Regions from separate parts of the Peribacillus sp. P4_D6 genome, predicted to be linked through region 3. Evidence: riboswitches for the same ligand, from Rfam matches in the RefSeq annotation. Region 3 holds a riboswitch; each other region holds the start of a gene.
What was found. A riboswitch is a leader RNA that binds a small molecule or an ion and turns the genes downstream of it on or off. The one in region 3 is predicted to bind lysine.

Region 1: it holds a riboswitch for lysine, as region 3 does, so the genes downstream of both, AC1DVB_RS21545 (aspartate kinase) here and dapA (4-hydroxy-tetrahydrodipicolinate synthase) in region 3, are expected to answer to the same signal.
Region 2: it holds a riboswitch for lysine, as region 3 does, so the genes downstream of both, AC1DVB_RS00115 (amino acid permease) here and dapA (4-hydroxy-tetrahydrodipicolinate synthase) in region 3, are expected to answer to the same signal.

What each region holds. Positions count from the first base shown of each region.
Region 1 is NZ_JBFUIQ010000112.1:1,000-10,121, forward strand. It holds gene uvrC (excinuclease ABC subunit UvrC) at 1-1,676, shown strand, start outside; lysine riboswitch at 1,738-1,914, shown strand; gene AC1DVB_RS21545 (aspartate kinase) at 2,004-3,236, shown strand; gene AC1DVB_RS21550 (YslB family protein) at 3,300-3,770, opposite strand; gene AC1DVB_RS21555 (succinate dehydrogenase cytochrome b558 subunit) at 4,154-4,762, shown strand; gene sdhA (succinate dehydrogenase flavoprotein subunit) at 4,833-6,584, shown strand; gene sdhB (succinate dehydrogenase iron-sulfur subunit) at 6,602-7,375, shown strand; gene AC1DVB_RS21570 (acyl-CoA thioesterase) at 7,639-8,103, shown strand; gene AC1DVB_RS21575 (helix-turn-helix domain-containing protein) at 8,226-8,450, shown strand; gene AC1DVB_RS21580 (MarR family winged helix-turn-helix transcriptional regulator) at 8,672-9,115, shown strand.
Region 2 is NZ_JBFUIQ010000001.1:15,336-26,657, reverse strand. It holds gene AC1DVB_RS00130 (GerAB/ArcD/ProY family transporter) at 1-1,056, shown strand, start outside; gene AC1DVB_RS00125 (Ger(x)C family spore germination protein) at 1,053-2,135, shown strand; gene AC1DVB_RS00120 (glycoside hydrolase family 13 protein) at 2,220-3,899, shown strand; gene AC1DVB_RS00115 (amino acid permease) at 3,949-5,400, opposite strand; lysine riboswitch at 5,497-5,682, opposite strand; gene AC1DVB_RS00110 (LacI family DNA-binding transcriptional regulator) at 5,939-6,901, opposite strand; gene AC1DVB_RS00105 (metal ABC transporter solute-binding protein, Zn/Mn family) at 7,532-8,455, shown strand; gene AC1DVB_RS00100 (metal ABC transporter ATP-binding protein) at 8,468-9,223, shown strand; gene AC1DVB_RS00095 (metal ABC transporter permease) at 9,234-10,157, shown strand; gene AC1DVB_RS00090 (metal ABC transporter permease) at 10,154-11,035, shown strand; gene AC1DVB_RS00085 (FtsW/RodA/SpoVE family cell cycle protein) at 11,182-11,322, shown strand, end outside.
Region 3 is NZ_JBFUIQ010000009.1:39,763-51,084, reverse strand. It holds gene AC1DVB_RS05445 (PucR family transcriptional regulator) at 1-822, opposite strand, end outside; gene uraD (2-oxo-4-hydroxy-4-carboxy-5-ureidoimidazoline decarboxylase) at 1,062-1,559, shown strand; gene pucL (factor-independent urate hydroxylase) at 1,573-2,556, shown strand; gene uraH (hydroxyisourate hydrolase) at 2,556-2,915, shown strand; gene tpx (thiol peroxidase) at 2,946-3,485, shown strand; gene AC1DVB_RS05420 (DUF1259 domain-containing protein) at 4,099-4,506, shown strand; gene AC1DVB_RS05415 (hypothetical protein) at 4,784-5,638, shown strand; gene AC1DVB_RS05410 (VanW family protein) at 5,682-6,593, shown strand; gene AC1DVB_RS05405 (carbon-nitrogen hydrolase family protein) at 6,817-7,575, shown strand; gene AC1DVB_RS05400 (D-2-hydroxyacid dehydrogenase) at 7,885-8,847, opposite strand; gene dapA (4-hydroxy-tetrahydrodipicolinate synthase) at 8,976-9,872, opposite strand; lysine riboswitch at 10,006-10,184, opposite strand; gene AC1DVB_RS05390 (spore germination protein) at 10,564-11,322, shown strand, end outside.

The DNA of each region.
Region 1 (9,122 bases), on a different contig from region 3:
AAGCGAAAGTGTTGAAAAATCGTGTCCGTTCTTATTTTACGGGATCTCACGATGGTAAAACATTTCGACTCGTGAACGAGATTGAGGATTTCGAATACATTGTCACCTCTTCCAATATCGAGGCTCTTATTTTAGAGTTGAACTTAATCAAAAAACATGACCCAAAATATAATGTCATGCTAAAGGATGATAAGACGTATCCTTTCATCAAGCTGACTGCGGAACGCCACCCGCGTCTAATCATTACGCGAAAAGTCAAAAAAGACAAAGGGAAATATTTCGGTCCTTATCCGAATGCATTTGCAGCTAACGAAACGAAAAAATTGCTCGACCGCATCTATCCCCTAAGAAAATGCAATACGTTACCGGATCGCGTTTGTCTCTACTATCACCTTGGTCAGTGCCTGGCCCCATGTGTATATGATGTAGAGGAACAGGAATATAAAAAAATGGTCGATGATATCAACCGGTTCTTGAACGGCGGGCATACTGAAATAAAAAAAGAACTGACTGAAAAAATGCTGGAGGCATCGGAAGAACTCGATTTCGAGAGGGCCAAGGAGTTCCGTGACAAGATTGCCCATATCGATATTACGATGGAGAAGCAGAAAATGATGACGACCGATTTCATCGACAGGGATGTATTTGGCTTTGCCTATGATAAAGGCTGGATGTGCGTTCAGGTATTTTTTGTCCGGCAGGGTAAATTGATAGAAAGGGATGTTTCGCTTTTTCCGGTCTACGATGAACCCGAACAGGAACTTCTTACATTCCTCGGTCAGTTTTACGAGATTACGAACCACTTTAAACCAAAGGAAATCTTGCTGCCTGAATCTGTGGATGCCGAAATGGCCGAAGGGCTGCTTGGTGTCAAAACGATTCACCCGAAACGGGGAGCGAAAAAAGACATGCTTAAATTGGCGAATAAAAATGCCTCCATCGCCCTTCAGGAAAAATTCTCTTTGATTGAGAGGGATGAAGAAAGAACGATCAATGCGGTGGAAAACCTCGGGAAACAACTGGGTATCTACACCCCGCATCGAATTGAAGCTTTCGATAACTCCAATATTCAGGGAAGTGACCCCGTTTCCGCTTTAGTCGTATTCATTGATGGGAAGCCGGAAAAAAGAGAGTACCGAAAATATAAGATCAAGACGGTCCAGGGACCTGATGATTATGAATCGATGCGTGAAGTGGTCAGAAGAAGGTATTCACGAGTATTGAAAGAAGGGCTGCCGCTTCCGGACTTGATCATCATTGATGGAGGAAAGGGACATGTCGAAGCGGTACGGGATATTCTGGAAAATGAATTAGGCTTGGATATTCCACTTTCAGGCCTCATTAAGGATGAAAAGCATAGGACCTCGCAATTGATGATCGGAAATCCGCTTGAACTTGTACCTCTTGATTCAAGGAGCCAGGAATTTTACCTATTGCAAAGAATTCAGGATGAAGTGCATCGGTTCGCGATTACGTTTCATCGCCAGCTGCGCGGGAAAAATGCGGTTCACTCCCAGCTTGATGATATTCCAGGAGTCGGGGAAAAGCGAAGGAAGCAATTATTAAGGCATTTTGGATCATTGAAGAAAATCAAAGAGGCGACGGCCGAGGAAATCATGGAAGCTGGCATGCCAAAAGGGGTAGCCGAGGGAATCGTTAGAAAATTACAAGAATAATCTTGCTACCGATAAATCTCTATGCTATGATTAAAAGGAATTTTTAACTAGACAACTTAAAAGTGCTGATAGAGGTGCGGAATTCAAGAGTAAAAACCTGGAGAAGTATGAGCTTCCATGAAAGGTTTTGAAAGGGGACGCCGCCGAAGGAAGACAAGACTCATACCTTGTCCTCCTGGTCCGACATTTAAGAAATGGCGGATTGTCAGGGTTTATACCCTGGAGAGCTATCTCACTGTGATTACAGTATTAAGATATGTGACCACAGCAATGAGATATTTCTCATTGCTTTTTTTATTGCCTAAAAAGTAGAGAGGGTGCATGAGGATGGCATTAATCGTTCAAAAATTCGGCGGAACATCCGTCGGTAGCGTAGAAAAAATCAAAAATGTTGCCAATCGGGTAATTGAGGAAGCGAAGAAAGGAAATGAGGTTGTCGTCGTTGTTTCAGCTATGGGGAAAACAACGGACCAATTGGTTTCCATGGCGCGTGATATTTCCGGATCCCCAAGCAAGAGGGAAATGGATATGCTATTGACGACTGGGGAACAGGTAACGATTTCCCTGTTAACGATGGCATTGATTGAAGAAGGACATGAAGCTATTTCGTATACCGGCTGGCAGGCTGGCATGCAAACGGAATCCGTTCATGGGAATGCCCGGATTTTAAACATCGATGCCACGAGGATCCAAGCCCAGCTTCAGGAAAAGAAAATAGTGGTCGTAGCCGGTTTCCAGGGTAACGATGCAAATGGGGAAATCACTACCTTAGGGCGAGGCGGTTCCGATACGACGGCAGTTGCCATCGCAGCAGCGCTTAATGCGGATAGATGCGATATTTATACAGATGTAACGGGTGTTTTCACAACGGACCCACGCTACATAAAAGGCGCGCGAAAACTCCAATCCATTTCTTACGATGAAATGCTGGAACTTGCCAACCTGGGGGCGGGCGTCCTTCACCCAAGGGCTGTCGAATATGCAAAAAATTATCAAATTCCGCTTGAAGTCCGTTCAAGCATGGAGAGAGAATCAGGTACGATCATAGAGGAGGAAGCAACTATGGAAGAAAACTTAATTGTACGCGGCATTGCTTTTGAAGACAGTATTACGAGGGTCACAATATATGGTTTGCCCCAATCACTTGGTGCATTATCCACGATCTTCACGACGCTTGCGAAAAACCGGATCAATGTGGACATCATCATTCAAAGCATGACTGCCGAGGATACGACGAATCTATCTTTTTCCACAAAAAGTGAAGATACGGAAGCGGCCTTGATCGTGCTGGAAAATAATAAAGAACAATTGGGATTCGACCGGGTCGAAACGGAGAGCGGATTGGCCAAAGTGTCCATCGTCGGTTCTGGTATGGTATCCAATCCGGGAGTGGCTGCCGAAATGTTTGAAGTGATGGCCAATACAGGCATCCAGGTGAAAATGGTCAGCACATCGGAAATTAAAGTTTCGACCGTCGTCAATGAAAAGGAAATGGTGAAGGCGGTTGAATCCCTTCATGAAGCATTTAAACTTGGTCAGCATGCAAATGTGCTAGCTTAAGTGTCAGGAGTCCAATAAAAAACAGACTTCCGGTAAAAAGGGTAAGTCTGTTTTCAGGGCTCATTAGATTGGATCTCTGGGATCCCATTGGATGGTGAATATCACTTTTTTTGCGCGGCGTTTGATTTCTTCCGTTGATTCGCTGAGGAATTTTTTTTGCAGTGAAAACTGCTCGGCAAGGAAACCGGCTTCAAGCTGGAAGTGACAATCAGGGTGTAAATCCAAGCGGCGGCTGATTATTTCACCCGTGAGGGATAATTCCATCTGGTGTTTCGTATACTTCAAGATTTCCAGATTGCCCCATCCAGCGCTTTGGAAAAATTCAATCACTTCCTGATCGCCATTCAATGGGAATTTTCTTGCTAATTGTTTACCTGCCCAATAGAGGATTTGATTAGAGTCTTTTCCGAGAATATCGTTCAATAGAACTTCTCTGATTAATTCGTACCCGAAAGCTGGAACTTTGAATTCTTCAGTTTGAATTTCTTCCGTTTGAATCTCTTCTTCTATCGCAGCAGCAATATTTTTTTTCATAGTTTATCGCCTCTTTCTGTAAATCTATTATAAACGTATTTCTTTTGCAAATTATACTGTTTTTTATTTATTTAAATAGCAATTGGAAAAAAATGAGAAATTATACCGAGATATTAATAGTTAAATTAGAAATTTATTCAAAATATCATCTTGACAAACAAAAAATACCCAATATAATCCAATAAAATCTATTCTGAAAAAGAGATTTCTTGTATCCGTTTTCTTGACGCACATAGAAGTCAGGAGTAAAATGGACATGTCACATAATTGTAAAGGAAGTATAGAGGAGTTTTTTGACTCTATACTGTATTTTCACGCGGAGATAAAAGGTAGCCACCAGTTTATCTTTGCATGATTTTTCACAAATTAAGGGGGGGCACTTAGTGGCAAAAAATCGTGAGTTTGGGAATCGCAGGCTTCATTCACTTCTAGGAGTAATTCCAATTGGTCTATTCCTAATTTTTCATTTATCTGTAAACTTTATGGCAACAAAAGGAGAAGAGACTTTTAATGGGGCAGTTCATTTAATTGAGTTTACGCCCGTGAAGATTTTGGTAGAATGGGTCGTCATCTATCTACCGCTCATTTTCCATGCTGTGTACGGAATCTATATTGCCTTTACAGCAAAAAACAATTTAGGCAGATTTAGTTTCTTCCGTAACTGGATGTTCATGCTACAACGCCTAACTGGAATCATAACGTTGATTTTCCTTGTTTGGCATATATGGGCAACTAGAATCCAAGCAGCTATGGGTGCTGAAGTTAACTTTGACATGATGGCAGAGATTTTCTCTAATCCATTCATGATTGTGTTCTATATTGTTGGTATTATCTCGGCAATCTTCCACTTTGCTAATGGATTATGGTCATTTGCTGTGAGCTGGGGTCTTACAGTTTCACCAAGATCGCAAAGAATCATGACTTACTTTACATTGATCGTTTTCGTTCTTCTTTCTTATATCGGAATCAGCGCAATTTTCGCATTCGTATAAGAAGATAGAGTTCATTTATAAGAATTAGGAAAAACATAGCTTGGCTAATGGAAATAAGGGAGTGACAGAATTGGGTAAAGGTAAAATAGTTATCGTTGGTGGAGGTCTAGCTGGATTAATGGCTACGATCAAAGCAGCAGAGCTGGGACAACAGGTTGATTTATTTTCTTTAGTGCCTGTTAAACGCTCTCACTCAGTTTGTGCCCAAGGCGGAATCAACGGGGCAGTAAATACAAAAGGTGAAGGGGATTCTCCATATATCCACTTCGACGATACAGTTTATGGCGGAGATTTCTTGGCTAACCAACCGCCGGTTAAAGCGATGTGCGAAGCAGCACCATCCATCATTCATATGTTTGACCGTATGGGTGTTATGTTCAACCGTACTCCGGAAGGTCTTCTTGATTTCCGTCGTTTCGGTGGTACTCAACATAGCCGTACAGCATTCGCTGGTGCAACAACTGGTCAGCAATTACTTTACGCATTGGACGAGCAGGTTCGCCGTTATGAAGTTGAAGGCCTTGTAACGAAATATGAAGGCTGGGAATTCCTTGGAGCTGTTATCGATGATGAGCAAACAGCACGCGGTATCGTAGCACAAAACCTGACTTCAATGGAAATCAAATCATTCCCTGGAGACGCAGTCATCATGGCGAGCGGCGGCCCTGGAATCATTTTCGGTAAATCAACGAACTCAATGATCAATACAGGTTCAGCAGCTTCCATCGTTTATCAGCAAGGTGTTAATTATGCTAATGGTGAGTTCATTCAAATTCACCCGACAGCAATCCCTGGCGATGACAAACTTCGTCTAATGAGTGAATCCGCTCGTGGTGAAGGTGGACGTATCTGGACATATAAAGACGGGAAACCTTGGTATTTCCTTGAAGAAAAATACCCTGCTTATGGTAATCTGGTACCTCGTGATATCGCGACTCGTGAAATCTTCGACGTATGTATGAACATGAAGCTTGGCATTAATGGTGAAAACATGGTTTACCTGGATCTATCACATAAAGATCCTAAATTACTTGATATTAAACTTGGCGGAATCATTGAAATCTACGAGAAATTCATGGGTGAAGATCCTCGTAAAGTTCCAATGAAAATTTTCCCTGCCGTTCACTATTCTATGGGCGGACTTTGGGTTGATTATGACCAAATGACTAACATCAAAGGTTTATTCGCTGCAGGTGAGTGTGATTATTCACAACATGGCGGTAACCGTCTTGGTGCCAACTCACTTCTTTCTGCAATCTATGGTGGTTCAGTCGCTGGACCGAATGCCGTTAAATATATTGAAGGCCTTGCTAAAACTTCAGAATCCATTCCTTCTTCATTGTATGAAGGGTACGAAAAACAAGAACAAGAGAAATGGAATGAAGTCATGTCTCTTGATGGTAACGAAAATGCGTACATCCTTCACAAAGAACTTGGTGAGTGGATGACACAGCATGTTACTGTAGTTCGTTACAATGACAAGCTGAAAGAAACGGATAACAAGATTCTTGAGCTGATGGAACGTTACAAGAAAATTAACATCAATGACACGGCAAAATGGAGTAACCAAGGAGCTGCATTCACTAGACAGCTGCAAAACATGATGCAATTGGCCCGTGTAATCACGATTGGTGCGTTAAACCGTGATGAAAGCCGCGGAGCGCATTACAAACCTGATTTCCCAGAACGTAATGATGAGGAATTCATGAAAACTACTATGGCAACATTCAAAGGCTTGGATCAAGCACCTGAATTCCATTATGAAGATATTGATGTATCACTGATCGCACCGCGTAAACGTGACTACACTACGAAACACTAAAGAGGGGGAGCAAAAAAATGGTTGAAACTAAATCTGAGACTAAAACAGTCCGTTTTATAATCACTCGTCAAGATACACCGGATTCAGCTCCTTATGATGAGGAATTCGAATTAGCGTACCGTCCGAATATGAACGTAATTTCCGCTCTAATGGAAATTCGTCGTAATCCAGTAACGGTACAAGGCAAGCACACTACAGCAATCGCATGGGACATGAACTGTCTTGAAGAGGTATGTGGTGCTTGTTCAATGGTTATCAATGGTAAACCAAGACAATCATGTACAGCTCTTATCGATCAATTAGAGCAGCCGGTTCGTCTAGCACCAATGCGTACATTCCCTGTTGTTCGTGACCTGCAAGTCGATCGCAGCCGTATGTTCGACTCATTGAAAAAGGTAAAAGCATGGATTCCAATCGATGGAACGTACAACCTTGGACCAGGACCGCGTATGCCAGAAAAGAAACGTCAATGGGCTTACGAGTTATCTAAATGTATGACTTGCGGTGTATGTTTGGAAGCTTGTCCGAACGTAAACAGCAATTCAGACTTCATTGGGCCACAACCATTATCACAAGTTCGTTTATTCAATGCACATCCAACTGGTGCAATGAACAAAGCTGAACGTTTAAATACGATCATGGGTGATGGAGGACTTGCAAACTGCGGTAACTCACAAAACTGCGTGCAGTCTTGCCCTAAAGGCATTCCATTAACGACTTCGATTGCTGCGTTGAACCGTGATACTACGATCCAACAATTCCGTAACTTCTTCGGCAGTGATGAAGTTTAATCATGAACATGAAAGAACCTGTATCTTATGATATGGGTTCTTTTTTCATTGTTTTACATACACAGGCTTGGTTGGGAATCGAGAGAATCATAAACGATTGATAGCTGGGGTTGAAGTGTAAATCCGGCACCAGGCCAACTGTGAAGGATTTGTGAAGTGAGCTTGATAATTTACCCTGCTTTCAATAGAAAATCCTTTTCATTATCGTTGTTTTCTTATAAAATGAGTGAATAGTCATTCAATTCAGAAAGGGTGTGCACAAGTTGGGCAAAATATCATATATCGATAATATAACGGAGTGGATCAATGATTTTTCTTTTAAACATGAGATTAAGATCCGCTTTTCGGAAACTGATATGTTTGGGCACTTGAATAACACGATTCCTTTTACTTATTTTGAGGAAGCTCGGATTGAGTATTTCAACAGTATGGGGTTCATGAAGGATTGGACCTCGGCTGAATGCGGTGAGATGCCGGTTGTTGCCAATTTACAGTGTGATTACCTTAAGCAGATGTTTTTCAATGATCAATTGACAATCCATGTGAAAGCTGACCATATCGGAAATTCTTCAGTGGACCTACACTATATGGGGACTAAACAAGATGGTTCAATTTGTTTAACGGGCAGGGGGACGATTGTACAAGTGTCCAAGGCCACCGGGAAGCCGGTACCATGGACGGAAGACATGAAGCGTTCGATGCTGTATACTGTGCTGGAACATTCCTAAAAATATTTCCATTTAGACAAGTAAAAGAGTCACTCCATTGCCCCAGCCGACATACTATATCTTGACTAAATAGACACCCACTCCGGGTTTTATGCTGGTGAAGGCAAGGAGGGTAACATTACTTGAAGGAGAACGAATTCACTCATAAGCCATTACTCACCAAAAGAGAAAAAGAAGTATTTGAGTTACTAGTACAAGACAAAACAACAAAAGAAATCGCAGGTGAATTGTTTATTAGCGAAAAAACAGTTCGAAACCATATTTCGAATGCGATGCAGAAGCTTGGAGTTAAAGGACGTTCGCAGGCAGTCATAGAACTCCTTCGTATGGGAGAACTTAAGCTTTAATGTGTTAACTCTTAATACGTAAGCCTTATAAATAATTTCTCTCCCGTTCATTGGCAGCATATAAGGAAGGGCAAAACAATTTGGTTGTTTTGACTTCTTTGGATGCTGCTTATTTTTATGGTGGGGTTTCATTATGATTCCAGTCAATCAATCTTGAAAATCATTTCACTTTCATCCAAAATGGTAGTATGATAAGTTTCATGAAGTGGGGAGCTGTGTTTATGGATGAAGAGAAGCAGGCGGCATATGTAGCCGATATCGAGAAGGAATTGCGCTATGTATCGTCATGGCTTAAGCAAAGGGGAAGAGAAATTCTCCATGATTATAAAATTACCATTCCTCAATTCGTGGCTTTGCAATGGCTTTTTGAATCAGGGGACATGACGATTGGCGAATTGTCCACGAAGATGTTTCTCGCTTTCAGTACAACGACGGACCTGATTGACCGCATGGAGAAACATCAGCTTGTCCAGCGTGTCAGGGATGAAAAGGATCGGCGTGTGGTTCGAATTCACCTTCTTGAAGAAGGCGAACGGATAATCGAAGAAGTGATTAATAAACGGAGGCAGTACTTGAGTGGCGTGTTAGTCAATTTTAACGAATCTGACATCATGTCCCTCAAAGGGATTCTAGTAAAACTACATCAAGAAATGAAAGAAAAATGAGGCGAGT
Region 2 (11,322 bases), on a different contig from region 3:
GTTTTTTTCCTCATGCCCGGCATGCAGATTGGAGTAGGGATATTGGGGTTTGAACGGATCATAGCGAAAGAGGCTGGCCAAGACGCATGGATATCGGTCCTGATATCAGGGTTGATCATAAATGTTCTGCTTTGGATGTGTTTCAAGCTTTTGGGCAGGGGCCCCCAAACACTTGATTTGATTGCCATCCACAAGGATTTGTTTGGTAAATGGGTCGGAAATGCTTTCAATATTTTATTCATCCTCTACTTTATCATGATTTCCATCATTCTTATCAGGACTTATTTAGAAGTCATTCAGGTTTGGATGTTCCCTGGTGTCAATGTTCTGATGCTGATAACCATCATTCTAATCCTCGTGTATAACTTTGTGGAGGGAGGTTTCAGGGTCATTACCGGTTTTTGCATAATCGGCTTTATAATCGCATCGCCATTATTCCTTTTGAATTATTTCCCTTTGAAGTACGCCCACTTTGAAAATTTGGGTCCTTTTCTTGATCATTCCTTTTTGGAAATCATGAAGGCCTGTAAGAAAATGACCCTGAATTACCTTGGCTTTGAATTAATCCTCATTTATTATCCTTTCATTAAAAATCGTGAAAAATCTCAAAAGTGGGCCCACTTAGGGGCGTTGTTCACTATGGTGATATATGTGGTATCCATCCTTGTTTCATTAGCCTACTATCATCAAGATCAGCTGAAAGATGTAATTTGGGCAACTTTGACGTTATGGAAGATTGTAGACCTTCCATTCATTGAAAGGTTCGAATACATAGGGATTTCCGTTTGGCTGTTCATGGTGCTGCCGAATGTTTGCCTAGGGGTTTGGGCAGCAAGCAGGACAGCGAAAAGAGTATTCGGATTTAGGCAAAAAAAGATGATGGTTCTCATTCTGATCATCATCTTGGTTTCCTGCATTTTTTTGGATAACCGCTATAGGATCGATAAGTTTAACACGATCAGTTCGCAAATTGGTTTTTATATCGTTTATTTGTATCTTCCTCTCTTATTCATATGCCAGTCGGTCGTCTATAAAGTCAGGGGGCATAAATCATGAAAATCAAACTCCTCTTATTAACATTAGCGAGCCTTTTGATGGCGGCCTGCGGCATGGAAAAGCAAATATTAGAAGATATATTAATTGCTGAAGTCGTAGGTTATGATGATGCCGGAGACAAGAAAATCAAGGGTACGGTCGTGGTCAGCGTTCCCCAGCCTGGGGAGGAAGCAGCTCTAGGTAAAGAAGTATATGAAGCGGACTCCCATGATATAAAGGCGGCCCGCCAGCAGGAAAATGCAAAAACACCATACCCGATTGTCGGCGGGAGACTGACAGTCACTCTATATGGTGAGGAATTGGCAAGTAAGGGATTGAATGATTATGTCGATACATATAGGCGTGACCCAATGGTGGGAAGGGATTTGTATTTAGCGGTCGTTCATGGCAAAGCGGAGGATGTAGTTAAAATGGAGCCGAAGTTGATTAAAACTCCAGGGGTTCAAGTGAAGGAGCTGATCGAACAGAATATAAGGACCAATTTGCCTAATGTAGACCTTCACAGGTATTTATATGCGTGTCATGGTAACGGGATCGATCCGGTCTTGCCCTTATTGGAAACTACAGGAGATCAAATACGGGTAAGGGGAATCGCCTTGTTTAAAAAGGATCGTTATATTGGTAAATATATCCCTTATGAGGAAGGCTTCTTATATAAGGTCCTTAGTGAAAATTTCAAGCTGGGGAGTTATGAAATTAAATGGAAGGAAAATGACTTTACCGATATCAATAACGTGGAGTCACGTGTCCATTATCATATTTCGAATGCCAATCAAGACCCTAAGGCCAGGATTGAAGTGAAAATGAAAGCGAGTCTGCTAGAGGTCCAAGGCTATGATTTGGGCAAAGCGGTCGACCTGAATAAAATAGAGGCCAGGGCCGAGCGGGTCATTGGTAAAAAATTAAATGAGATGGTAACCATGTTTCAGGAGAACCATATAGATCCGCTTGCACTTGGTGATCATGCTAAAAGTAAAACAAGAAATTTTGATCAAAAGCATTGGGAGGAGACATATCCCGATATTCCAATCGAGGTCGATCTGGATATTGAAATGATTCAAACGGGAATAGCTGAATAAAAGTAGAATATTCTGGAGTTCCCCCCTTTATAATAGGGTATTGGTGTAAGGATTGTGTCAATGCGGCTAAAAAGGGGGAAAAGCATGGACAAAGCATGGTGGAAAGAGGCAGTTGTGTATCAAGTGTATCCAAGGAGTTTTATGGATAGTGATGGCGATGGTATTGGAGATATAAACGGGATTTTGATGAAGCTCGATTATTTACAAGAGCTGGGTGTGAACGTGATATGGCTATCCCCAGTTTATCAATCTCCCAATGATGACAATGGGTACGATATCAGTGATTATAAAGCAATCATGACTGAATTCGGGACCATGACTGATTTCGATAGGTTGTTGAAGGCCGTTCATGAACGTGGAATGAAGATCATGATGGACCTCGTGGTCAATCATTCTTCAGATGAACATCCGTGGTTCGAGGAATCCCGATCCTCAAGAGATAATCCGAAACGCGATTATTATATTTGGAAACCTGGCAGGAATGGAAAAGAGCCAAATAATTGGGAGTCCATTTTTAAAGGTTCAGCATGGGAATATGATGAAGCAACCGATGAATATTATTTACATTTATTCAGCAGGAAACAACCGGATTTAAACTGGGAGAATCCTAAGCTCCGTGAAGAAATCTATAGCATCATGACTTGGTGGCTGGATAAGGGTGTCGATGGCTTCCGGATGGATGTCATCAACTTCCTTTCAAAAGATCAAAGCTATTCAGATGGAGCCATTCAGCATGAAAAGCAGTATGGTGATGGAAGCCCCTTTTTCCTGAATGGCCCGCGCATACATGAGTTTTTGCAGGAAATCAATCAACGGGCCCTTTCTGGACATGACGTGATTACGGTTGGGGAGATGCCAGGCGTCACACCGGAGGAAGCGCAATTGTTCACAGGTAAAGATCGTGGTGAGCTACATATGGTCTTTCAATTCGAACATATGGATTTGGGGAGGGGACCAGAAGGGAAATGGAGTAACGATAAATGGAAGCTAACCGATTTAAAGCGAATCCTCTCCAAGTGGCAGACTGGTTTGGAGAGGGATGGCTGGAACAGTTTATACTGGAACAACCATGATCAGCCCCGGGTTGTCTCGAGGTTTGGTAATGATGGAAAGTATCGTATTGAAAGCGCAAAGATGCTTGCCGCTTGTCTTCATATGCTGCAAGGTACACCTTATATATATCAAGGGGAAGAGCTGGGCATGACCAATGTTGCATTTGAAAGCATCGATGAATACAGGGATATCGAAACATTGAATTCATATGACGAACTCGTCCATTCACATGGCTGGTCAAAAGAGCGGATGATGTCCGCCATCCACGCCCGCAGCCGGGATAATGCGAGGACACCGATTCAGTGGAATGACTCCCGGAACGCAGGATTCACGAACGGGACCCCTTGGATTAAGGTTAATCCCAATTTTCCCGAGATTAATGCAGAAAAGGCTTATAATGATCCGAATTCCATTTTTCATTTTTATAAAAAGCTTATCCAACTGCGCAAGGAACATGATATCGTCGTTTATGGCCGTTTTGAACTGCTGTTGCCGGATGATGAACGAATATTTGCCTACACGAGATCGTTTGAGGAAGAGAAGTTATTGGTGCTATGCAACTTTAAAGAAGAGCAGGCCTCTTATACTTTGCCTGAAGAGCTGCATGCATATTCTGCCACAAAGCTGATCGGCAATTATGGTCAGGAGGAAGAAGGAATCTCCAGCAAACCCCTGCAACCATATGAATGCCGTGTTTATCATTTGAAATGAAAAAAGGACCTGTCCTTCTCCGGTTAGGGAAGAACAGGTCCTTTGCGTATTATTTTGATTTAAGGTCACATTCCTCTAGCGGAATGATTTTCGTTTTATGCTTAATTTTATAGCCGAACCATAGGACGAAAAATAGAATCAAGCCAATGTAGGAAACGAACATTGAATTCCAGTCGATCCCATCGCTGCTGAAAGCCTGATAGCCTTGTCCGATGATAATGATAATACAAAGGACAAGCGCGAATATAGGCCCGAATGGGAAGCCTTTTGCCCGGAATGGTAAGGCATTCATATCAAGTCCTTGAGCTGCGTAAGCTTTGCGGAACCGATAATGGGCAATCGCAATCCCTACCCAAGTGACGAATCCTGCCATGCCTGAAGCGTTCAATAACCAGATATAAACGACGCCATCCCCGAAAAATGAAGCTAAGAATGCAACGCAGCCAACTAAGGAAGTCACGATAAGTGCATTCACGGGCACTCCTCTTTTATCTAACTTGCCTAGGAATTTCGGTGCTTTCCCATCACGTGCCAAGTCCCATAACATACGGGTTGAAGCATACATGCCAGAGTTACCGGCAGAGAGTACGGATGATAAAATGATCGCGTTCATGATGGATGCAGCAAATGCAAGGCCGGCCCGTTCAAATACAAGCGTGAATGGACTTACGGCAACATCTTCACTCAGTAAACGTGAATCGGTGAACGGGATGATCATGCCAATTACAAAAATGGCTAAGATATAGAATAAGATGATACGCCAGAAAACGGATCTGATCGCTTTTGGGATATTTTTTTCTGGATCCTCACTTTCACCAGCAGTCACTCCAAGCAATTCCGTACCTTGGAATGAAAAGCCGGCAGCCATGAATACACCTAGAATCGTGAAGAACCCTCCGTTAAAGGGACCTTCGCCCATTGTGAAATTGGAAAAACCAATTGGGTCTTTCCCACCCATGATTCCAAGAATGATCAGAACACCCGTAATCAAGAAAATGACGACTGTCACGACCTTGATCATGGCAAACCAGAATTCTGTTTCACCGAAACCTTTAACGGACATGTAATTGATAAGAAACATAATGATTAACGCAATGGCACTCCAGATGATTGAAGGGCTATCCGGGAACCAGAACTTCATAATTAAGACAACGGCTGCCAATTCAGCGGCAATGGTGATTGCCCAGTTATACCAGTAGTTCCAACCAATCGCAAAACCGAAGGACGGATCGACGAATTTGGATGCATAGACACGGAACGAACCGGCCACTGGCATGAACGCCGCCATTTCTGCAAGACTTGTCATTAAGTAATAAACCATGATGCCGATGACCGCGTATGCCACCAAGGCACCGCCGGGACCGGCTGAATGAATGGCACCGCCACTTGCTAAAAATAAACCTGTTCCAATTGTTCCACCTAATGAAATCATCATTAAATGACGCGCTTTCAGGCTCCTTTTCAATTCAGTAGGGCTTGAAGGTGATTGTGAATTTGACAATTGATGTTACACTCCTTTTTATTGGAAGGGAACGAAAAATAAAAAAACAGCAGTCGAAAAAGATCGACGGCTGTTTATAATAAACCCGTTTATCCTTCCGAAGATAGCTCCCCACGCTTTTTTGAAAAAACGTGACAGTGGTGTTCCTATTCGGTAACACCGCCAGCAAGAATATACATGGAATATACCCTAACTTCGGCAACTTATCCTTTCAAACGGAGTCTTTAATTTTCCAGAATCTCGTCCGTTTTACTTTTATAAGCTGCAGCCTCTAACTCATCGGTAAATGAGGAAGTATTCAATTTTCTAAAATCGTTGGCGTCAGTTTGTAGGTGACGTCTGACGATTTTACTCATGAAATTCATGCAATCGCTAATAGATTGCTAGTAATTGAGTAAACTTTACTATATCAAAATTATAAAATAACTTCTGGGATATCGCAATGATTATTTCATGTGGTTATTTTTTCCTAGTTAATGAATGATGGCAGTAAGAAGAATCAAGTGACGATGCACTAAAATATAGCACATCCTGATAACTAAACGGTTTTCCTTTTTATTAGGGCATAGTCCAGTTTTACATGTTTGACCTCTTCAGGATTCTCAAAGAGATCCACTGCCATTTTCCCGATCCATTCCAGCGGTAAGGAAATGGTCGTGATGTCGAGCATTTCGCCAAGGCTATCATTATTGAAGCCGAGAATGGCCACATCTTCCGGTACCCTTATACCCAATTTCTTAGCGGTAAGAATGAAGCCCGCCGCCGTGTCATCATTCGTGATGATGATGGCTTCAGGTTTATCCATCATCGAATTCCATTCCTGAAACAATTGTTCACCGTCCTTAATGTGATAACTGCCTTCAAACAGCCATTCTTTATTGTTTATCAGTTGATGTTTACTCATGATATCGTTAAAGGCCTTTGTACGATGGGAACTGTTTCTGCTCTTTTTACGGCCGAGGCTGTATCCGATTTTCTTATATCCTTTAGCAATCACGTACTCAAGGGCACAGGAGAAAGCTGCATAATGATCAATGCTGATGGATGAGAATTCAGCCTGGGCGGTATCTTCACATAAAATAATCGGTCCGTATTTTTGATAATCCAAGAGGATTTTCATTTCCGAAATCCTTGAACAAACGATAATGCCATCGAGCTGCTTCATTTGCAGCATATTAAAAGCCTGGATCTCTTTCTCCCTGTCATAATTTGTTTGAAAGATGACGATATGACAGCCAATTGCATTTGCCTGTTTTATGATTCCGTTAACGATTGCCCCGTAATATGGGTGATTGTTGAAGGGGATGATGACGCCGATAAGATTGGTTTTCCCTTTTGAAAGATGGATGGCGTTGATGTTTCTCGTATAATTCAAACGATTGATCGCTTCTAGGACGCTCTTTCTTTTATCGGGGCTTACATATGGATGATCATTCAATACACGAGACACTGTTGAGACAGATACACCAGCACATTGAGCTATTTCTTTAATATTTGTCATGGTATCACCGTTTTTCTTTTTTTATATTGTACAGTATGAAACCCATTTCAGGGCAAGGGAACAGTGGGGACTGCTGTTGATTTCTGCAAATAGGGTCTTGTTATGGTATTGGTTTCATCCTTTAAGATTGGTCTAAGTCTTAGAGGAGGAGGAAAACATGATGTTTCAAACTTTAATCACCCTGTTTTTGCTTTGCGGAATCGAATTGGGATTTGCGTACTTGGCCATTTCCTTGAAACAGGAGAAATGAGTGGCAATGCCCGTCAAGAAGTTCGCGGTTTTACGCGTGGAAACCGCGTTTATTCGTAAATTTCACGTCGTTCAGAAATAGCTCCCCCTAGTTATGTTCACCAGTAAAACTCCACAATATAAATATAATTTCATCATTCGGAATGACTGACTGTCAGGAAGCTGCCTAGTGGGGCCTCCTGACAGTTTTTGCTGTGTGTAAAAGTCATTCGCCTTTTTGAAATGTTTAAAAATAGTTGCACTTTTTTTGTATATTTGTGTATAGTATAAAATAAGTTGTGTAGAGGAAACTTTTTAGCGTTTGCGACAATGAAAAAAATTTACACTTAATTTTGCGCACGGCAAACTATTTTGGAAAGATGAAAAAGGGAGGGAATATGGATGGGTTTTCTTAAATCTATTGGAGGCGTGATTGCTGCATTGCTGGTTTTAACGGGGTGCGGGAATGATACGGCCGAAAGCGATAATGGCAATGGCAAGCTGGATGTCGTTACAACAACGGGAATGATTGGGGATTTGGTTGAGAGTATCGGCGGTAAACATGTCGAGGTCACAAGTTTAATGGGACCGGGAGTCGACCCCCATCTATATAAAGCGACGCAGGGTGATGTGAAGACATTGGATTCGGCTGATATGATTTTTTATAACGGATTGCATCTTGAAGGGAAAATGACGGATATATTTGAAATGATGAGCAAGGATAAACCGACGATTGCCGTAACGGAAGACTTCAAGGAGAACCAACTTCGCAAAGTGGGTGCAAAGGAGCATGATCCCCATGTATGGTTTGATGTAAAGCTTTGGATCGTTGCTGCGGAGGCAGTTAAGAAAGAATTGATTGCCAAGGACCCGGACCATGAAGCGGAGTATCGTGAAAATTATGAGGAGTACGTTCTGCAATTGGAGGAACTTGATAAATATGTCCATGAGGAAATCAATAAAGTGCCAGAAGACCAACGGGTGCTCGTTACGGCACATGATGCTTTTGGGTACTACGGGCAGTCATATGGCCTGGACGTAAGAGGGCTCCAAGGGATCAATACATTATCGGAATATGGATCGAAAGATGTGACGGATATGCGGAACTATCTTGTGGAGAACAAAATAAAAGCGATTTTCATAGAGTCAAGCGTACCGAGGAAGGCTATCGAGGCTGTCATTCAAGGAGCAGGTAAGCAGGGCCACAAAGTGGAAATCGGCGGTGAATTGTTCTCGGATGCCATGGGTGAAAGAGGGACGGAAGAAGGAACGTATATCGGAATGGTCCGTCATAACACGGACACCATCGTCCGTGCTTTGAAATAGGGGGGAGAAACTATGAATCAAGCAGCTTTGAAGGTCGAGAATTTAACGATTGCTTATCATAAGAAGCCGGTTGTCGAAGATGTCTCATTTGAGGTGCCGGAGGGGAATTTAATCGGAATCATAGGCCCCAATGGAGCAGGGAAGTCCACTTTGATAAAGGGGATACTCGAATTGATCCCGAAAATATCGGGGCACATCACGATCAAGGGCTCTACTTACAAATCGATGAGGAAGAGCATCGGCTATGTACCACAGCGGGAGTCAGTGGATTGGGATTTTCCGACCAACGCACTTGATGTCGTGATGATGGGCAGATATGGTCATCTCGGATGGCTGAGGCGACCAGGGAAGTCCGAAAGGCAGAAGGGGATGGAGTGCCTGGAGAAGGTGGGGATGGCAGAATACGCAAACCGCCAGATCAGCCAGCTATCAGGCGGACAGCAGCAACGGATATTCCTGGCCCGGGCACTGGCACAGGAAGCGGATATTTATTTTATGGATGAACCGTTCGTAGGGGTGGATGCCGCAACAGAGAAAGCGATCATACAATTGCTGATGGAATTGAAGGAAAAAGGCAAAACCGTTCTGGTTGTGCACCATGACCTATCCACCGTGAAGGAATATTTCGACTGGACGATGTTATTGAATAAGAAGGTGATGAAAATAGGTCCGACAGAAGAAGTGTTCATTCCCGAATACCTACAGGCAACATATGGAGGCCGCCTAGCGATACTATCAGACACAAAGTCCGGCCTTTTATTAAAATGAGGTGTACACGATGAATATAATGGACATTATCAATGATCCAAATACAAGGTGGATATTGCTTGGCACGATGCTCCTCGGATTAAGCAGCGGGGTCATCGGCAGCTTTGCCTACCTCAGAAAGCAGTCTTTGCTTGGTGACACGCTCGCACATGCAGCATTACCCGGTATCTGTGTCGCCTTCATGTTAACTGGAGTGAAATCCACTTCTTACTTTTTGATAGGTGCCGCCCTGGCTGGCTTAGTCGCTGTCTTCTTGATCAGTGTGCTTACGAGATACAGTAAGATCAAGCAGGATGCGGCCTTGGGAATCGTCTTATCTTCTTTCTTTGGTTTCGGAATTGTGATGCTTACGCAAATCCAGCAGAGCGAGTATGGAAACCAGAGTGGATTGGACACCTTTTTATTCGGACAGACGGCGTCAATGGTCATGTCCGATGTATATATGATGATGACGGTTTCCTTCATTCTCATTTTCACTTGTACCGTATTTTTTAAAGAATTCAAATTACTGTCCTTTGATTCCGGGTTTGCTAAGGGGCTGGGATTGCCGGTGGTTTTTCTGGATTATTTCATCATGATGCTGATCGTGGCGGCTGTAGTGATCGGTATCCAGGCTGTAGGCGTCGTATTGATGGCATCTTTACTGATAACACCTGCGGTATCCGCAAGATATTGGACGGAGCGCCTGCATATCATGGTCATCCTGTCTGGTATATTCGGAATGTTGAGCGGTGTGTCTGGAACGTTGATCAGTACAGCTGTCAATGATTTGCCGACAGGACCGTTAATTGTCTTATCCGCGACGGTATGGTTTTTCTTTTCCATGCTTTTTGCACCTAAACGCGGAGTGCTTTCATCTATATGGAGAAGGGTTTCGACAAAAAAGAAATATTCTCTCGAACAGGATAGAAGGAAAGGGAGCCACTCATCATGAATGATTTTTGGATTATCTTAGTCGGAGCATTAGTGGCGGGTTCTTGCAGTGTATTAGGGTGTTTTTTGATAGTCAGGAAAATGACGTTGATTGGGGATGCCATCAGTCATTCCGTTTTGCCGGGAATCGTATTGGCATTTTTAATAACCGGAACCCGTGATTCGGTTCCAATGCTGATCGGGGCTGCTGCGCTCGGCTTGCTTACCGTGTTCTTGATCCAGCTTTTCCAATCGTCGGGCGTTCAATCCGACGCTGCTATCGGGATTGTATTCACTTCCCTTTTTGCAACGGGGATCGTACTTGTGAGCTTGTACACGCAACAAATAGATTTTGACCTGGAACATGTCCTTTATGGGGAAATAGCCTATACTCCGTGGAACACGATGACAATCGGGGGAATCGAGGCTGGACCAAAAGCTGTTTGGATAGTCGGCAGTTGTTTTATCCTGAACCTCATACTGATTTTCCTTTTCTTCAAACAGTTTAAACTCGTTTCATTTGATCCAGCACTTGCTGCCGCGATGGGAATTCCTGTACTGTTCTTTCATTACTTATTGATGAGCCTCATTTCACTGACAACTGTTGCTTCTTTTGATAGTGTAGGTTCCATTTTAGTAGTTGGAATGCTCATCATACCTGCGGCAACGGCCTATCTGCTGTCAGACCGTTTAAGCCGCATGATATTGGTCAGTATCGGGGTCGGGGTGCTAAGTTCCGTCATCGGCTACTATACAGCCACCATTTTGGATGCCTCGATATCAGGTTGCATGGTGGGGTCGGCCGCCATATTATTCGGATTGGCCTTTCTCTTCTCCCCAGGCAATGGATTGGTCAGCCTATTGCTGAAACGGAGAAAATCAAAGGGATCACACGCATAGCTCCCATGCCTGCAGGCTTCATGGAAATAACTCCATGAAGCCTGTAAACTATTCTTCTATATAGTTGTGATTTTATTTGTTTAAAGTATAATGAATAAGTGTATTTATAGATGTATCGCAGGAGCCTTTTTAAGGGAGAGTTAAGTATGGAAGAACAAAATAAATTTTCATCTCGAATAGATTTTTCTTTGGTCACAATATTGCTGTTATTATGCGTTGGAAGCTGCCTGGCAATCTATAGTGCCCAAACGACTGGACAGTACGCTGAAAACTTCTTAATTAAACAA
Region 3 (11,322 bases):
AGCTTCCTGTAAGCTATTGGCCAGGTTATTAATACCTGTATGATAGTTACCGACTCCCAGTGTAAGTTCCATTGGCAGGTGTGTAGACAAAGTAGAGATAATCTGTTGGCTTATCTGGGTGACTTGTGAATAAAAGCGGGTGTTCCCTAGGGGGATGGTATCCAGATAAATGATAACTAGACTGCCCTTGATATTCCTTATGAGCTTATCGATTTTATATTGCTCGGTTAATGTTTCAATTGTCTTGATAAGCTGTTTATAAGTATTGGAATCATTCCTTTGATTCCATTGCAGCGTTAAAGGTAAAACCGTACATATGAAGCTCCCAGTAATTTGTTGGAAGCTGGATTTGTCCTCCGTCATTCCTAAAATCCCGTAACTTAAATTTTTGGCACCAACTCCGGAAATATCCTCCATGCTATAACTTTGCCCTTTTTGTTCATTCTGTCTCGTCACTATTTCACGAAGCAGGGGAGACATGATATCTGATAGCGAAAACTCAGGGGGGATTTTGAGAATAGGCAAATTGGCCATATTGGCAATGCTGATGGTGGTTTGCGGAATTTCTTCCAGTTTGATGAACAATCCTGAACAATTCATTTTTGCCAATTCGATTACGAATTGGTCTAATTGTTGCGGATTATCTTGAAATAAGTATCCGGTTGTTAGAATCAATTCATTTGGCTTCAACCAGGAAAGCACATCAGGAGCATCAAAGCTATTGATGGATTCTATTTCTCTATTAAGTCCCTGCATGCCAGCTGCCACTTGGCATTGTTTGATCTGTGGTAATTTTAATGCATCAGTCATCGTTAAATGCATGATAGGTCCCCTTCGCTGTGCCTTTTTTCTCTAATTTAACTAATTTTTTGAATATTGGCAACTGGATCTAAGCCATTAAGATGGCCTGTTCTTTAAAAGGTGAGTGCGGTAAGCACAATGGGGTTGGAAAAATATTAGCTTTTTCAGCTAATGACCTATAAATGAACGCACGTATATAATTCAATTAAGTTAAGAATGTTTTGAATTATAAAAATAATTGGAAGAAGGGAGGGCCCGTATTGATATCTGACCTTAATAGCATTAATGAGTTGAACAAGGCGGAATTCATCGAAAAGTTAGGTTGGGTATATGAACATTCTCCATGGATAGCAGAGCGTTCATGGGAGTACAAGCCATTCATTTCCGTAGAGGACCTAAAACAGAAAATGGAAATAGTTGTGCAAAATGCCTCATTATCGGAACAGCTCCAATTAATCAAGTCTCACCCGGACTTAGCAGCCCGGATTGATATGGCTGAAGCATCAGTTAAAGAACAATTCGCAGCCGGTTTGAATTCGCTTTCTCCGGATGAATATGAAGAATTTCATGCGCTAAATAATCAGTATAAAGAAAAGTTTGGATTTCCGTTCATATTCGCTGTCCGTGGCAGCGATAAAACGGTGATAAAGGCAGAGATGAAAAGAAGGATTGGTTTGGATCAGGAAAATGAACTTAAGGAAGCCATCAAGCAAATCCACTTAATCGCCAGCCACAGGTTATCTGATTTTATAAACTAGGAGGAGGAATAATATGACAGCTCAAAATGAAAACAGAACGATGTATTACGGTAAAGGGGATGTATTTGTATACAGGACTTTTGTGCAGCCTCTTACAGGTTTGAGGAAAATACCGGAATCAAGTTTCACAGAAAGAGATAATACTATTTTCGGATTCAATTGCCAGATTTCTCTAAAAGGGGAAGCTTTTTTATCTTCTTTTACGGAAGGAGATAATAGCTTGGTGGTTGCAACGGATTCCATGAAAAACATCATTCATCGCCAGGCGGCCAATTATCAAGGAAATACGGCGGAAGGATTTTTAAAGTTCATATGTGAAGTTTTCCTTGATAAGTATAGCCACATAGATGCAGTGGAACTGACAGCAACTGAAGTTCCCTTCGATCATGTACTCGTTCCAAAAGGGGAAGGACATGAAAATAGTGATGTTGTCTATCGATGTTCCAGAAATGAAAGGGCTACCACTACAATCGAAGTCAAAAGGACACCTACCGGAAGCAAAATCGTTAAGCATTCAAGTGGAATAGTTGATGTCCATTTAATCAAGGTTAAAGGAAGCTCTTTTTATGGATTTATTCAAGATGAATACACCACATTGCCAGAAGCTCAGGATCGTCCACTATTTATCTACTTGGATTTCGATTGGGAATATAGCCGCTGGGAGGATGGCACTGGAGCGGATCCAGAAAAATATGTAGCAGCAGAACAAATTTGTGATATTGCAAACACAGTGTTCCATGAACTGAATAACCGTTCGATACAGCAGCTCATTTATCATATTGGCATTAGGATTCTGGAACGTTTCCCTCAGCTGGCGAATGTTCAATTTAAAACCAATAATCGTACCTGGGAAACCGTTGTGGAAACCATTCCGAATTCAGAAGGAAGTGTTTATCAGGAACCACGTCCTCCGTTTGGCTTCCAAGGCTTTGTCGTTACACAAGAAGACGTTAAACAAAAAAAGGCAGCTGATTCAACTGTAGGGGCTTCCCGATAATGGACAGTAAGCTGACCACACATGTTTTAGACCTCTCTAAAGGTCTGCCGGCAAAAGGGATGAAGATAGAACTTTGGGCCATAGCAGAACAGGGAGACCATTCTTTCATAAAAGAGGTCTGTACAAACAAAGATGGGCGAGTGGATGATCCGCTTCTTCAAGGGGATGATCTCAAACCAGGTGAGTATGAGCTTGTCTTTTATGTCGGGGAATATTTCAATGATGGTGCGAATGATCCAAATATAAGGCCATTTTTAAATAAGGTCCCACTTCGTTTTGGAATAGGAAGTAATGAAGAACATTATCATGTTCCTCTGCTTGTTGCTCCGGGAGGATATAGCACCTACCGAGGAAGCTAATAAATCAGTAAGAGAGTTGGAGGGTTCAAATTGGCACATGAGCGTACTGGTGCAGTGACTTTAGGCGGGAATCCAGTGACCTTGATTGGTCCTGAACTAAGAGTAGGGGATATGGCCCCTGACTTCACACTATTAACAAATGACCGCCGTAAAGTACATTTAACAGACTATAAAAATAAGACATGCATCATCACGACTGTTCCTTCGCTTGATACTGGTGTATGTGACTTACAAACAAGGCTCTTAAATGAAGAAGCAAGCAAAATGGGTGATGATGTAGCGGTGTTGGCTATCAGCGCAGACCTTCCCTTTGCTCAAGCAAGATGGTGCAAAGAAAGTAATGTCGAAGCTATAACCATTCTTTCCGATCACTTTGATTTGTCTTTTGGTACTGCATATGGAACGTATATGAAAGAACAACGATTGGAATGCAGGGCAGTATTTGTAATAAATCAAGAAGGAACCATTAAGTATGTGGAATATGTACCGGAAGTCACGGATCACGCAGATTATGAATCCGCATTACAGGTAGCGAAGGAAGTGATAAATAAAGCTGGTGCAGCTAAATAAACATTTTCCCTCACGAAGGATAGTAAAAGTACATTCTATTATCCGCAAGGCCGTCCGATTTTCAAAAGCTGGACGGTCTTTTGTTGATACTGAATTAAATTAGTAGTTTTCCAGTGACTTATTCAGGTCTCTTTCTAATGTCAAAATATAATTACTAAAATTAAACATTAATTCCTTTTATTTGAATGATAATCATGCTATAATGAAAGTCCAATAGCTTTATATAATATGGAAGCGCTTCCTTATTCAAGGGAGTGCCCTTTTTATGTTTTCACTTACTTATTAACATAACAATGCTAGAAACACCTGAAATAGAAATAAGTATACGTGTAAACTCCTGAAACCCGTCATCTCAGCTCCTGCCACTTCAATTTCTTGATGATACAACAAACAGCCCCTGCAATGATATTTTTTACATCAGCGAATGGTAAAATCTATCGAGGGACTATTTCCTTTTTAAAACTACTCTTCTGGTCATATCCATTCCCACTTAAGAAAGATCCGTGGTTTAATTCAATAAAAGTTAAAAAGCCCTTGCCTTCTTTTATTTCTTGTTGAAGGTGAGAGCCTTTCATTGTTCCCAATTTATCAATGTAAGCATCTTTAGTTTTTCATGAGTTCGGAAAAACGAAGAAGATTATGTCAGGAATATGCAAGAATTTTAGGCGGAGACGGAATGATTACTCCAGAAGGAGTATGCTTGGTGCAAAAGTTTCGTAATATTAGATTCACAATACTTGATCGCAGAACGCAATCTCCACTAGTCAATCCGCAATTTTTTACGTTTGAAAATGTTGATAGTAGGGGGAATGCGTTAAATTTAGGGGAAACAGTTCTTTTACAAGAAGAAGTTAACCCGTTATTAACTGAACTCAGAAAAAGGGACCTTTTAGTTACTTCTATTCATAATCACTGGTTATTTGAAGAACCTCGGGCAATGTATATGCACTTTGAATCGATTGAACCACAACTAGATTTTGCTAAAAAAGTTAGAGATGCATTTAGAGTATTAAAAGTGTAGTCAGACTATAAGAGGCAAGCCTTACATCAGTGAGATTATCAATCCCACTGATGTTTTCTTTTTTGTATATCATGTCTTTTATTTTTCTTCGGAGCAGGCCGCATGGCATCTTGTGCAGTTTCTAAGTTACCGAATTAGGAATATCAAAAGTACATATTAGAACATCATTACTAGCATGTCTGAGCCTTTTTAGCTTAATTTGAAGAATTTCCAAATTTTCAAAGGTATTCAATTTATTATGTCCTGAAATAATAAGAAAAAATGCAGGAGTGGCCAAATGAAAAACAATATATTATATCAAGTAATTATCGCTATTTTTATATTTGTCTTAATGGTCGATCAGTCGGTCTATGCCATGGAATGGGAAGATGAAGAAGGACCTATAAGTTTTAAAATTGAGATGTTACCTTGGGAGATTGTAAATAACATTATTCCTGATAAAACAAATTTCACCATAATCGATATTGAAACTGGTTTATCATTTAAGGTACAACGAAGGGCAGGCAGCCATCATGCCGATGTACAGCCATTAACCAAAGAAGATACTCAAATCATGAAGAAAATTTATAATAATAAATGGAGTTGGAATAGAAGAGCCATTATTGTATTAATCAATAATCAAATGATAGCTGCATCCATGCACGGAATGCCACATGGTGCTGGTGCTCTTCCAAATGGTTTTTCAGGTCATTTTTGTGTTCATTTCTCTGGAAGTATTACGCATCGTTTGAAAAACGAAGATCTTTCTCATAAATTAATGATATTGAAAGCCGCTGGTAAGCTTGATGATTATATACAAACCGTAAATCCTTATGAACTTATTCGTATTTTCACCATTGCCATTAATCAAGGAAATCAGGAATTATTAGCAATGACCTTATCTAATCCGAGTCAAGCCAACGATGTCACTAAACTTGTTAAAGATATTACATACTTTGGAGTGGTTGACCCTTTAAGACAACCGCCTGAACAGCTAAATGGTCTATTTCTCGTGGATGTACCCGTTCAAGTAGCTATTTATAAGAAGAAAGAAGGCAAAGAAATAAAGGTTATGCATTTTATGATCCGCAAGGAGAGTTTGCCTGATCGTTGGTTTATTGATCAAGATGCAATTTATGAAGACTTGAGGTGAAAATTGTGAATGTTCAAGGAAACCAACATAGGAGGTGCATTCAATGAGATTAACATGGATTGCCGGACTTTTGCTATTCGTTCAATCAGTGAATATTTCAGAAAGCTTATTGGTAACCCACCAAGGACAAACGATTGCCAGTGTCAACCATGCTGATATTACGATGCCCTACCTGGATGTTCCTATGTTGGATGTGGATAAATACAATCAATTTGTCGAAAAAATAGACCGGCAAGTTTACCAAAAACCTGTAAATGCCACAATGGACAAGCAAGGTAATATTCTACCTGGGCGGGTAGGTTACAAGCTATACCATCAAGCCTTTAAAGAACAATTTCATTCCTTTTTGTACAGTAGTAGATCATACAAACTAGAAGTACCTTTGCTTGCTATTCATCCAAAGGTTGACAGCGAAATGCTTGCGGAAATTCGTGAAAAAAAGATAGGTGAATATAGAACCTATTTTAATGTGAACAATAAAAATCGTTCAAATAATATCTCACTTGCTGCTGAAGCCATTAATAATTATGTCGTGTTTCCAGGAGAGGTCTTTTCTTTTAACCAAGTTGTTGGCAAGAGGTCAGTAGAAAAAGGATATTTGCTCGCTCGGGTTATCGTTAAAGGAGAGTTTTCTGAAGGGATTGGCGGAGGGATTTGCCAGGTTTCATCCACATTGTTTAATGCTATCGACAATGCAGGGTTGCAAACGGTTCAACGCTATTCCCATACAAGGAGCGTTCCGTATGTTCCATCTGGCCGCGATGCTACAGTAAGCTGGTATGGGCCTGATTTTAGTTTTAAAAACAAGTACAATCAACCGATCCTGATCCGGGCTACAATCCAAGGAGGAATGGTGAGTATCAAGGTTTACTCTTCAGATATGATCAATTATAAAATACGAAAGATTCCCGATGCTTCAAAGCAGATATCCAAAGAACAAATTATTCGTTCGTAAAAGTACCGTATACGAATGGGGGCACCTTAGGCAAATTTGGTTTATATATAGAAGAAACTCGTAAAAAAACAGCCTTTGCTCATTAGAGCAAGGGCTTGTTTAGAGATGGGGAGGAAACAGCTTTTTCTTTATCGGGACAGATTACTTGAACAAGCCAATTCATGTCCATGCTACAATCATTACAAGCATGACCATAATATAAGTTGATGTTTAGGAGACCACTATGGGGAAAATAAAAATAGCTTTACTGCACCTATTGCCCATCGCTGGTGATGTGGAGCATAACCAAAAACTGATTGAACAAGCCATTCATATTGCAGCAAATAAAAATGCCGAATGGATTATAACACCCGAACTATGTGTCAGCGGACTTCAATTCAATCATAAGGTTGGGACTGGATGGATTAACAAGCAACCTGATGCTTGGATGAATAATTTGGGCAGTAAACTAAAGAATTTGAAAAGCACTGTATTTTTGGGCTGCCCTGAAAAAGGCAGTGACGGAGAGTTGTATAATTCTGTGTTTGTCATAGATAAAAAAGGTCATTTAATAGGTAAACAGAGAAAAATCAGTGTTATTGATGATTGGTCAGCATCAGGGGAAGTATTGGAGCCAATAAAAACAGACAATGTTGAGGTTGGTATTATGATTTGTGCAGACGCATATAACAAAGATATTGCTTGCACCTTATCTGAAAAAGGAGCAGAAATATTACTTGCACCGTCTTCTTGGGGTCACGGATTACATGGTCCGGAGGGAGAATGGGAACAAAGGTCACTAGAAACAGGGCTGCCCGTAATAGTCTGTAATCGTACTGGCGAAGACGAAACGGTCCGTTTTTGGGATGCAGAAAGCATGATCATAAAAAATGGTGTACCCCTCCTGACTCATAAATCAAAACAATCAGCCATACTTACCTTTGAATGGGATTTACAAAGCATGGATTTACTATCGACTCATTTCGACATCGAGTACATATAATGAGAACATACACCAACTCTTGTTGATAAAGGGTGCGCCAGTTTCTTATGGAACGATACATGAGGAGATAACAAATGGATGGTGGTACATCGCCACACGGTAATTCCATCGAAAAAAGCCTATCTCTTGTGAGGGTTTTTGATTTGTAAGAGGGAGATAAAGCTAAACAAATGAAAATCCACTTTCAATAATCCTTGAAAAAAATCAAATTATTCACTTTTAGTTTGTAGGTCGCATTCCTCCGTTGAAGAATGCGGCCTTTTCAATAAATATTTAATTGCAAGCAAATAACAACAATTCTAAACGGGTTTAATACCCTCGGTTCCGATCTACCATTCCATTTAATGGTTGTTCACTTGAAAATCGCTTTAAATTTTCTATGAAAAAGCTGCTCACTTCGTTAATCGTACTTGGTCCTGACAGGTGGGAAGTGACAAACACATTGGGCATGGACCAGAAGGCATGTTCTTTTGGCAGCGGTTCTGTCTCAAATACATCGAGGACTGCTCCCTGTAGATGTCCTGCTCGCATGACAGAAAGTAAATCCCCTTCATCTATCAATGCTCCGCGGCCAACGTTGATAAGGTAAGCGTTGGACTTCATCGCTAAAAGAAGGTCCTGGTTAATGATATGATAAGTGGAATCCGTTAAAGGAAGGGTCAGGACCAAATAATCCAGATCTGTTACAAATTCACCCCATTGGTCTGGAGTAAAGTGGAGATCCACGAGTGTTGCTTGTTTTCCCCTAAAGCTTAACCCATGCACATTCATATCAAATGCCCGGGCTTTACGTACAAGTTCAGCGCCAATCGATCCAAGTCCAGCCACCCCGATTGTTTTCCCCTTTAGAGTTTCAGAAATGAAAGGATCCCATCTCCGCTCCAATTGCGATTGTCTCATCCGAGGACCGTCTTTCACTATGTCCAAGAGAAACGAAAATACATATTCAGAGATGTAAGCACCAAATTGGTCAATAATTCGAGTTATTGTAATGTTTTGAGGTATCGATTTGTCTGCAATCAAATCATTGACCCCGGCTCCCATTGATTGAAACCAGCGAACAGATGAGGCAACTGGTTTACTTAGTAATTGCGTCGGGAAATTCCATCCCAAAATAACTTCAGTGCCGGGTAAATATTTTTCTGCTTCCTCCAAAGTTTTCGCTGTCTTTACCGATATAAACCCACTATTTCGGATATGATCAGCATAAGCATCGACCTCTGATTGAATAGGACTAAATACAAGAATGCTTGGTTTGTGTGTACCCCCCATTGGCTCTCTCCTTATTGATTCTTTATATATAGTATAATTTCTTTCTCCTGAGTCGTACATGGATAAAAAAACAGTGCATTTCTTTCGAGTATGCACTGCTTTTTAAAAATTCTCCAGAATCATTAGTTTTATTTATTTAATAAAATGGCTTCTGCGTTACTAGGCTGTAGAACTATTTGCAGTGCTCTTTCTTCTTCATCGTTTAAAGGGATCAATGGTAAGCGGACACCTCCAACATGTACCCCCCGCATATTTAATGCAGATTTTACTGGTCCCGGGCTTGGTGCAGCAAATAATGCTTTCATGATTGGAAGAAGTGTACGATGTGCAGCGGCAGCGCCAAGGACATCACCATTTTTAAAGCTATTGATCATTTCTTGCATTTCATTACCAATTATGTGTGAAGAAACTGAAACAACGCCTGTTCCACCGATGGCTAAAACCGGTAATGTCAACCCATCATCGCCGCTGTACAAAGTAAAATCACTAGTTGTTTTGCTTATGATTTGTGCCATGGCATCCAAGTCACCACTTGCTTCTTTTACTGCCACGATATTGTTGATTTTTGAGAGGCTGACAATCGTCTCCACTGACATGTTTACAACACTTCGACCTGGAATATTATAAAGCATTACCGGTAATGAAGTGGAATGGGCAATAGCGCTAAAGTGCTGAAATAGTCCTTCTTGAGAAGGCTTGTTATAGTAGGGGGTGACGAGCATGATTCCGTCGACTCCTGCTGCCTCTGCTTGCTTTGTTAAGCTGATGGAAGCTCTCGTGTTATTTGAGCCGGTTCCAGCTATGACTGGAACTCTTCCATCAACAACATCTACAACAAATTTGAATAAATCTATTTTCTCTTCTTGAGTTAAGGTAGGGGACTCTCCAGTTGTACCAGCTATTACTAATCCATCAGAACCATTAGCAATCAAATGGTTTACTAAAGTTCTCGTAGCATTAAAATCAACCTCTTCATTATGATTGAACGGGGTAACCATTGCGGTTAAAACTTGGCCAAAATTCATAACTTCACACCCTTTTGTATAGTTTTTAAAAATATTCAGAGGTGGTTAGGGCCATTCAGGAGTAAACGCAAAAAAGCAACAACGAGGATTCGCTGCTGCAGTAGAAACAATATTTACCAAAAAATGTTTCCGCGCATAAGATAGCCCTCCATATAGTTTCCTATATGACAGTCCTGTATTTATTCAATAGCAGAACCAGCTTCAAGAACATGAGATTCTTTCCGCTTCGGCAAATTCCCCTTTCCACAATAGTCATAGGATCTCATTCTCCTCAAAATGTGTACTAATGGTCTTTGCTCCTCTATCCTCACTTCAAAAAAATTTGAAGTAAGAAAATATTTAATTGATTGTAATATAACAGGGAATCCCTTCTGTTGCAAGCCTAATTATGAAGTTTTTTAAGAATGCTGGAAATCTATGGAAATGGCTAGAGTATTGGGGTGGATTCATCTTTATTCGTTATAGGCTGAATAAATATTCAATGGACGAGGGAGCAGTAGACAATACAACTCCCTTTAACTCCCTTTAATGATTCTTTTTCATTTATCCGATTAAAACTCACTAATAAATTTATTGAAAATTACAGTTGGCCGCTAATTTTAATCAGTAATTTCAACTAAGTATTCGTGCGTATAAAATCCTACCATTCGTTAATAATATCCATATCTTACAATCAAAGGAGTGGAGTCTATTGAAAAGATATTCATTCTTTAAAAAGCAAGAAAATCACAAATCTACAGACTTCACTGATGTACTCGAACATCTGCAAAAGTCCAAGGACTTCACAAGCTTTACACTCAATTTTGAAAATGAAATATACTGTGTATCTTTTTTCGATACATTAATTGATAAAGATATAATGCATAGAGACCTCCTTCCTTTTTTACATACAAATTCTTCAACTCTGGAGGAGCTTGTACACAACTTGCCAATAGAGGGGCTTGTTTTTACAAAAAATCCTGCTGAACTACAAAGTCAGCTGTTAATGGGTTATATAGCCATAACATTAAATAATCAATCTGATCAGGCAGTTTTAGTTAAAGCAGCAAATAACACTTCGAGGCAAGTTACACTGCCAGAGGTAGAGTTCAGTGTTGTCGGTCCGAAAGAGGCACTGGTCGAATCACTTGATACGAATTTATATTTAATCCGAAAACGGCTTCCAATTGCAGAACTTGCTGTTGAAGAAATTATTGTTGGGAAGTTATCCAAAACAAGAGTAGCTGTGCTTCATATAGAAGGAATTGCAAATAGCGAGAATGTAGAAACCGTCATACAGCGCATATCTGATTTAAGGGTTAACCAAATAATTGATAGCTCCTATATTTCACAAATGATTGAAGATAATAAAAATTCTCCTTTTCCTCAATTTATCGATACGGAACGACCTGATCGATTGGCTGCGGTACTAGGAGAAGGCAAAGTAGTGATCTTGGTGGATGGAGCTCCA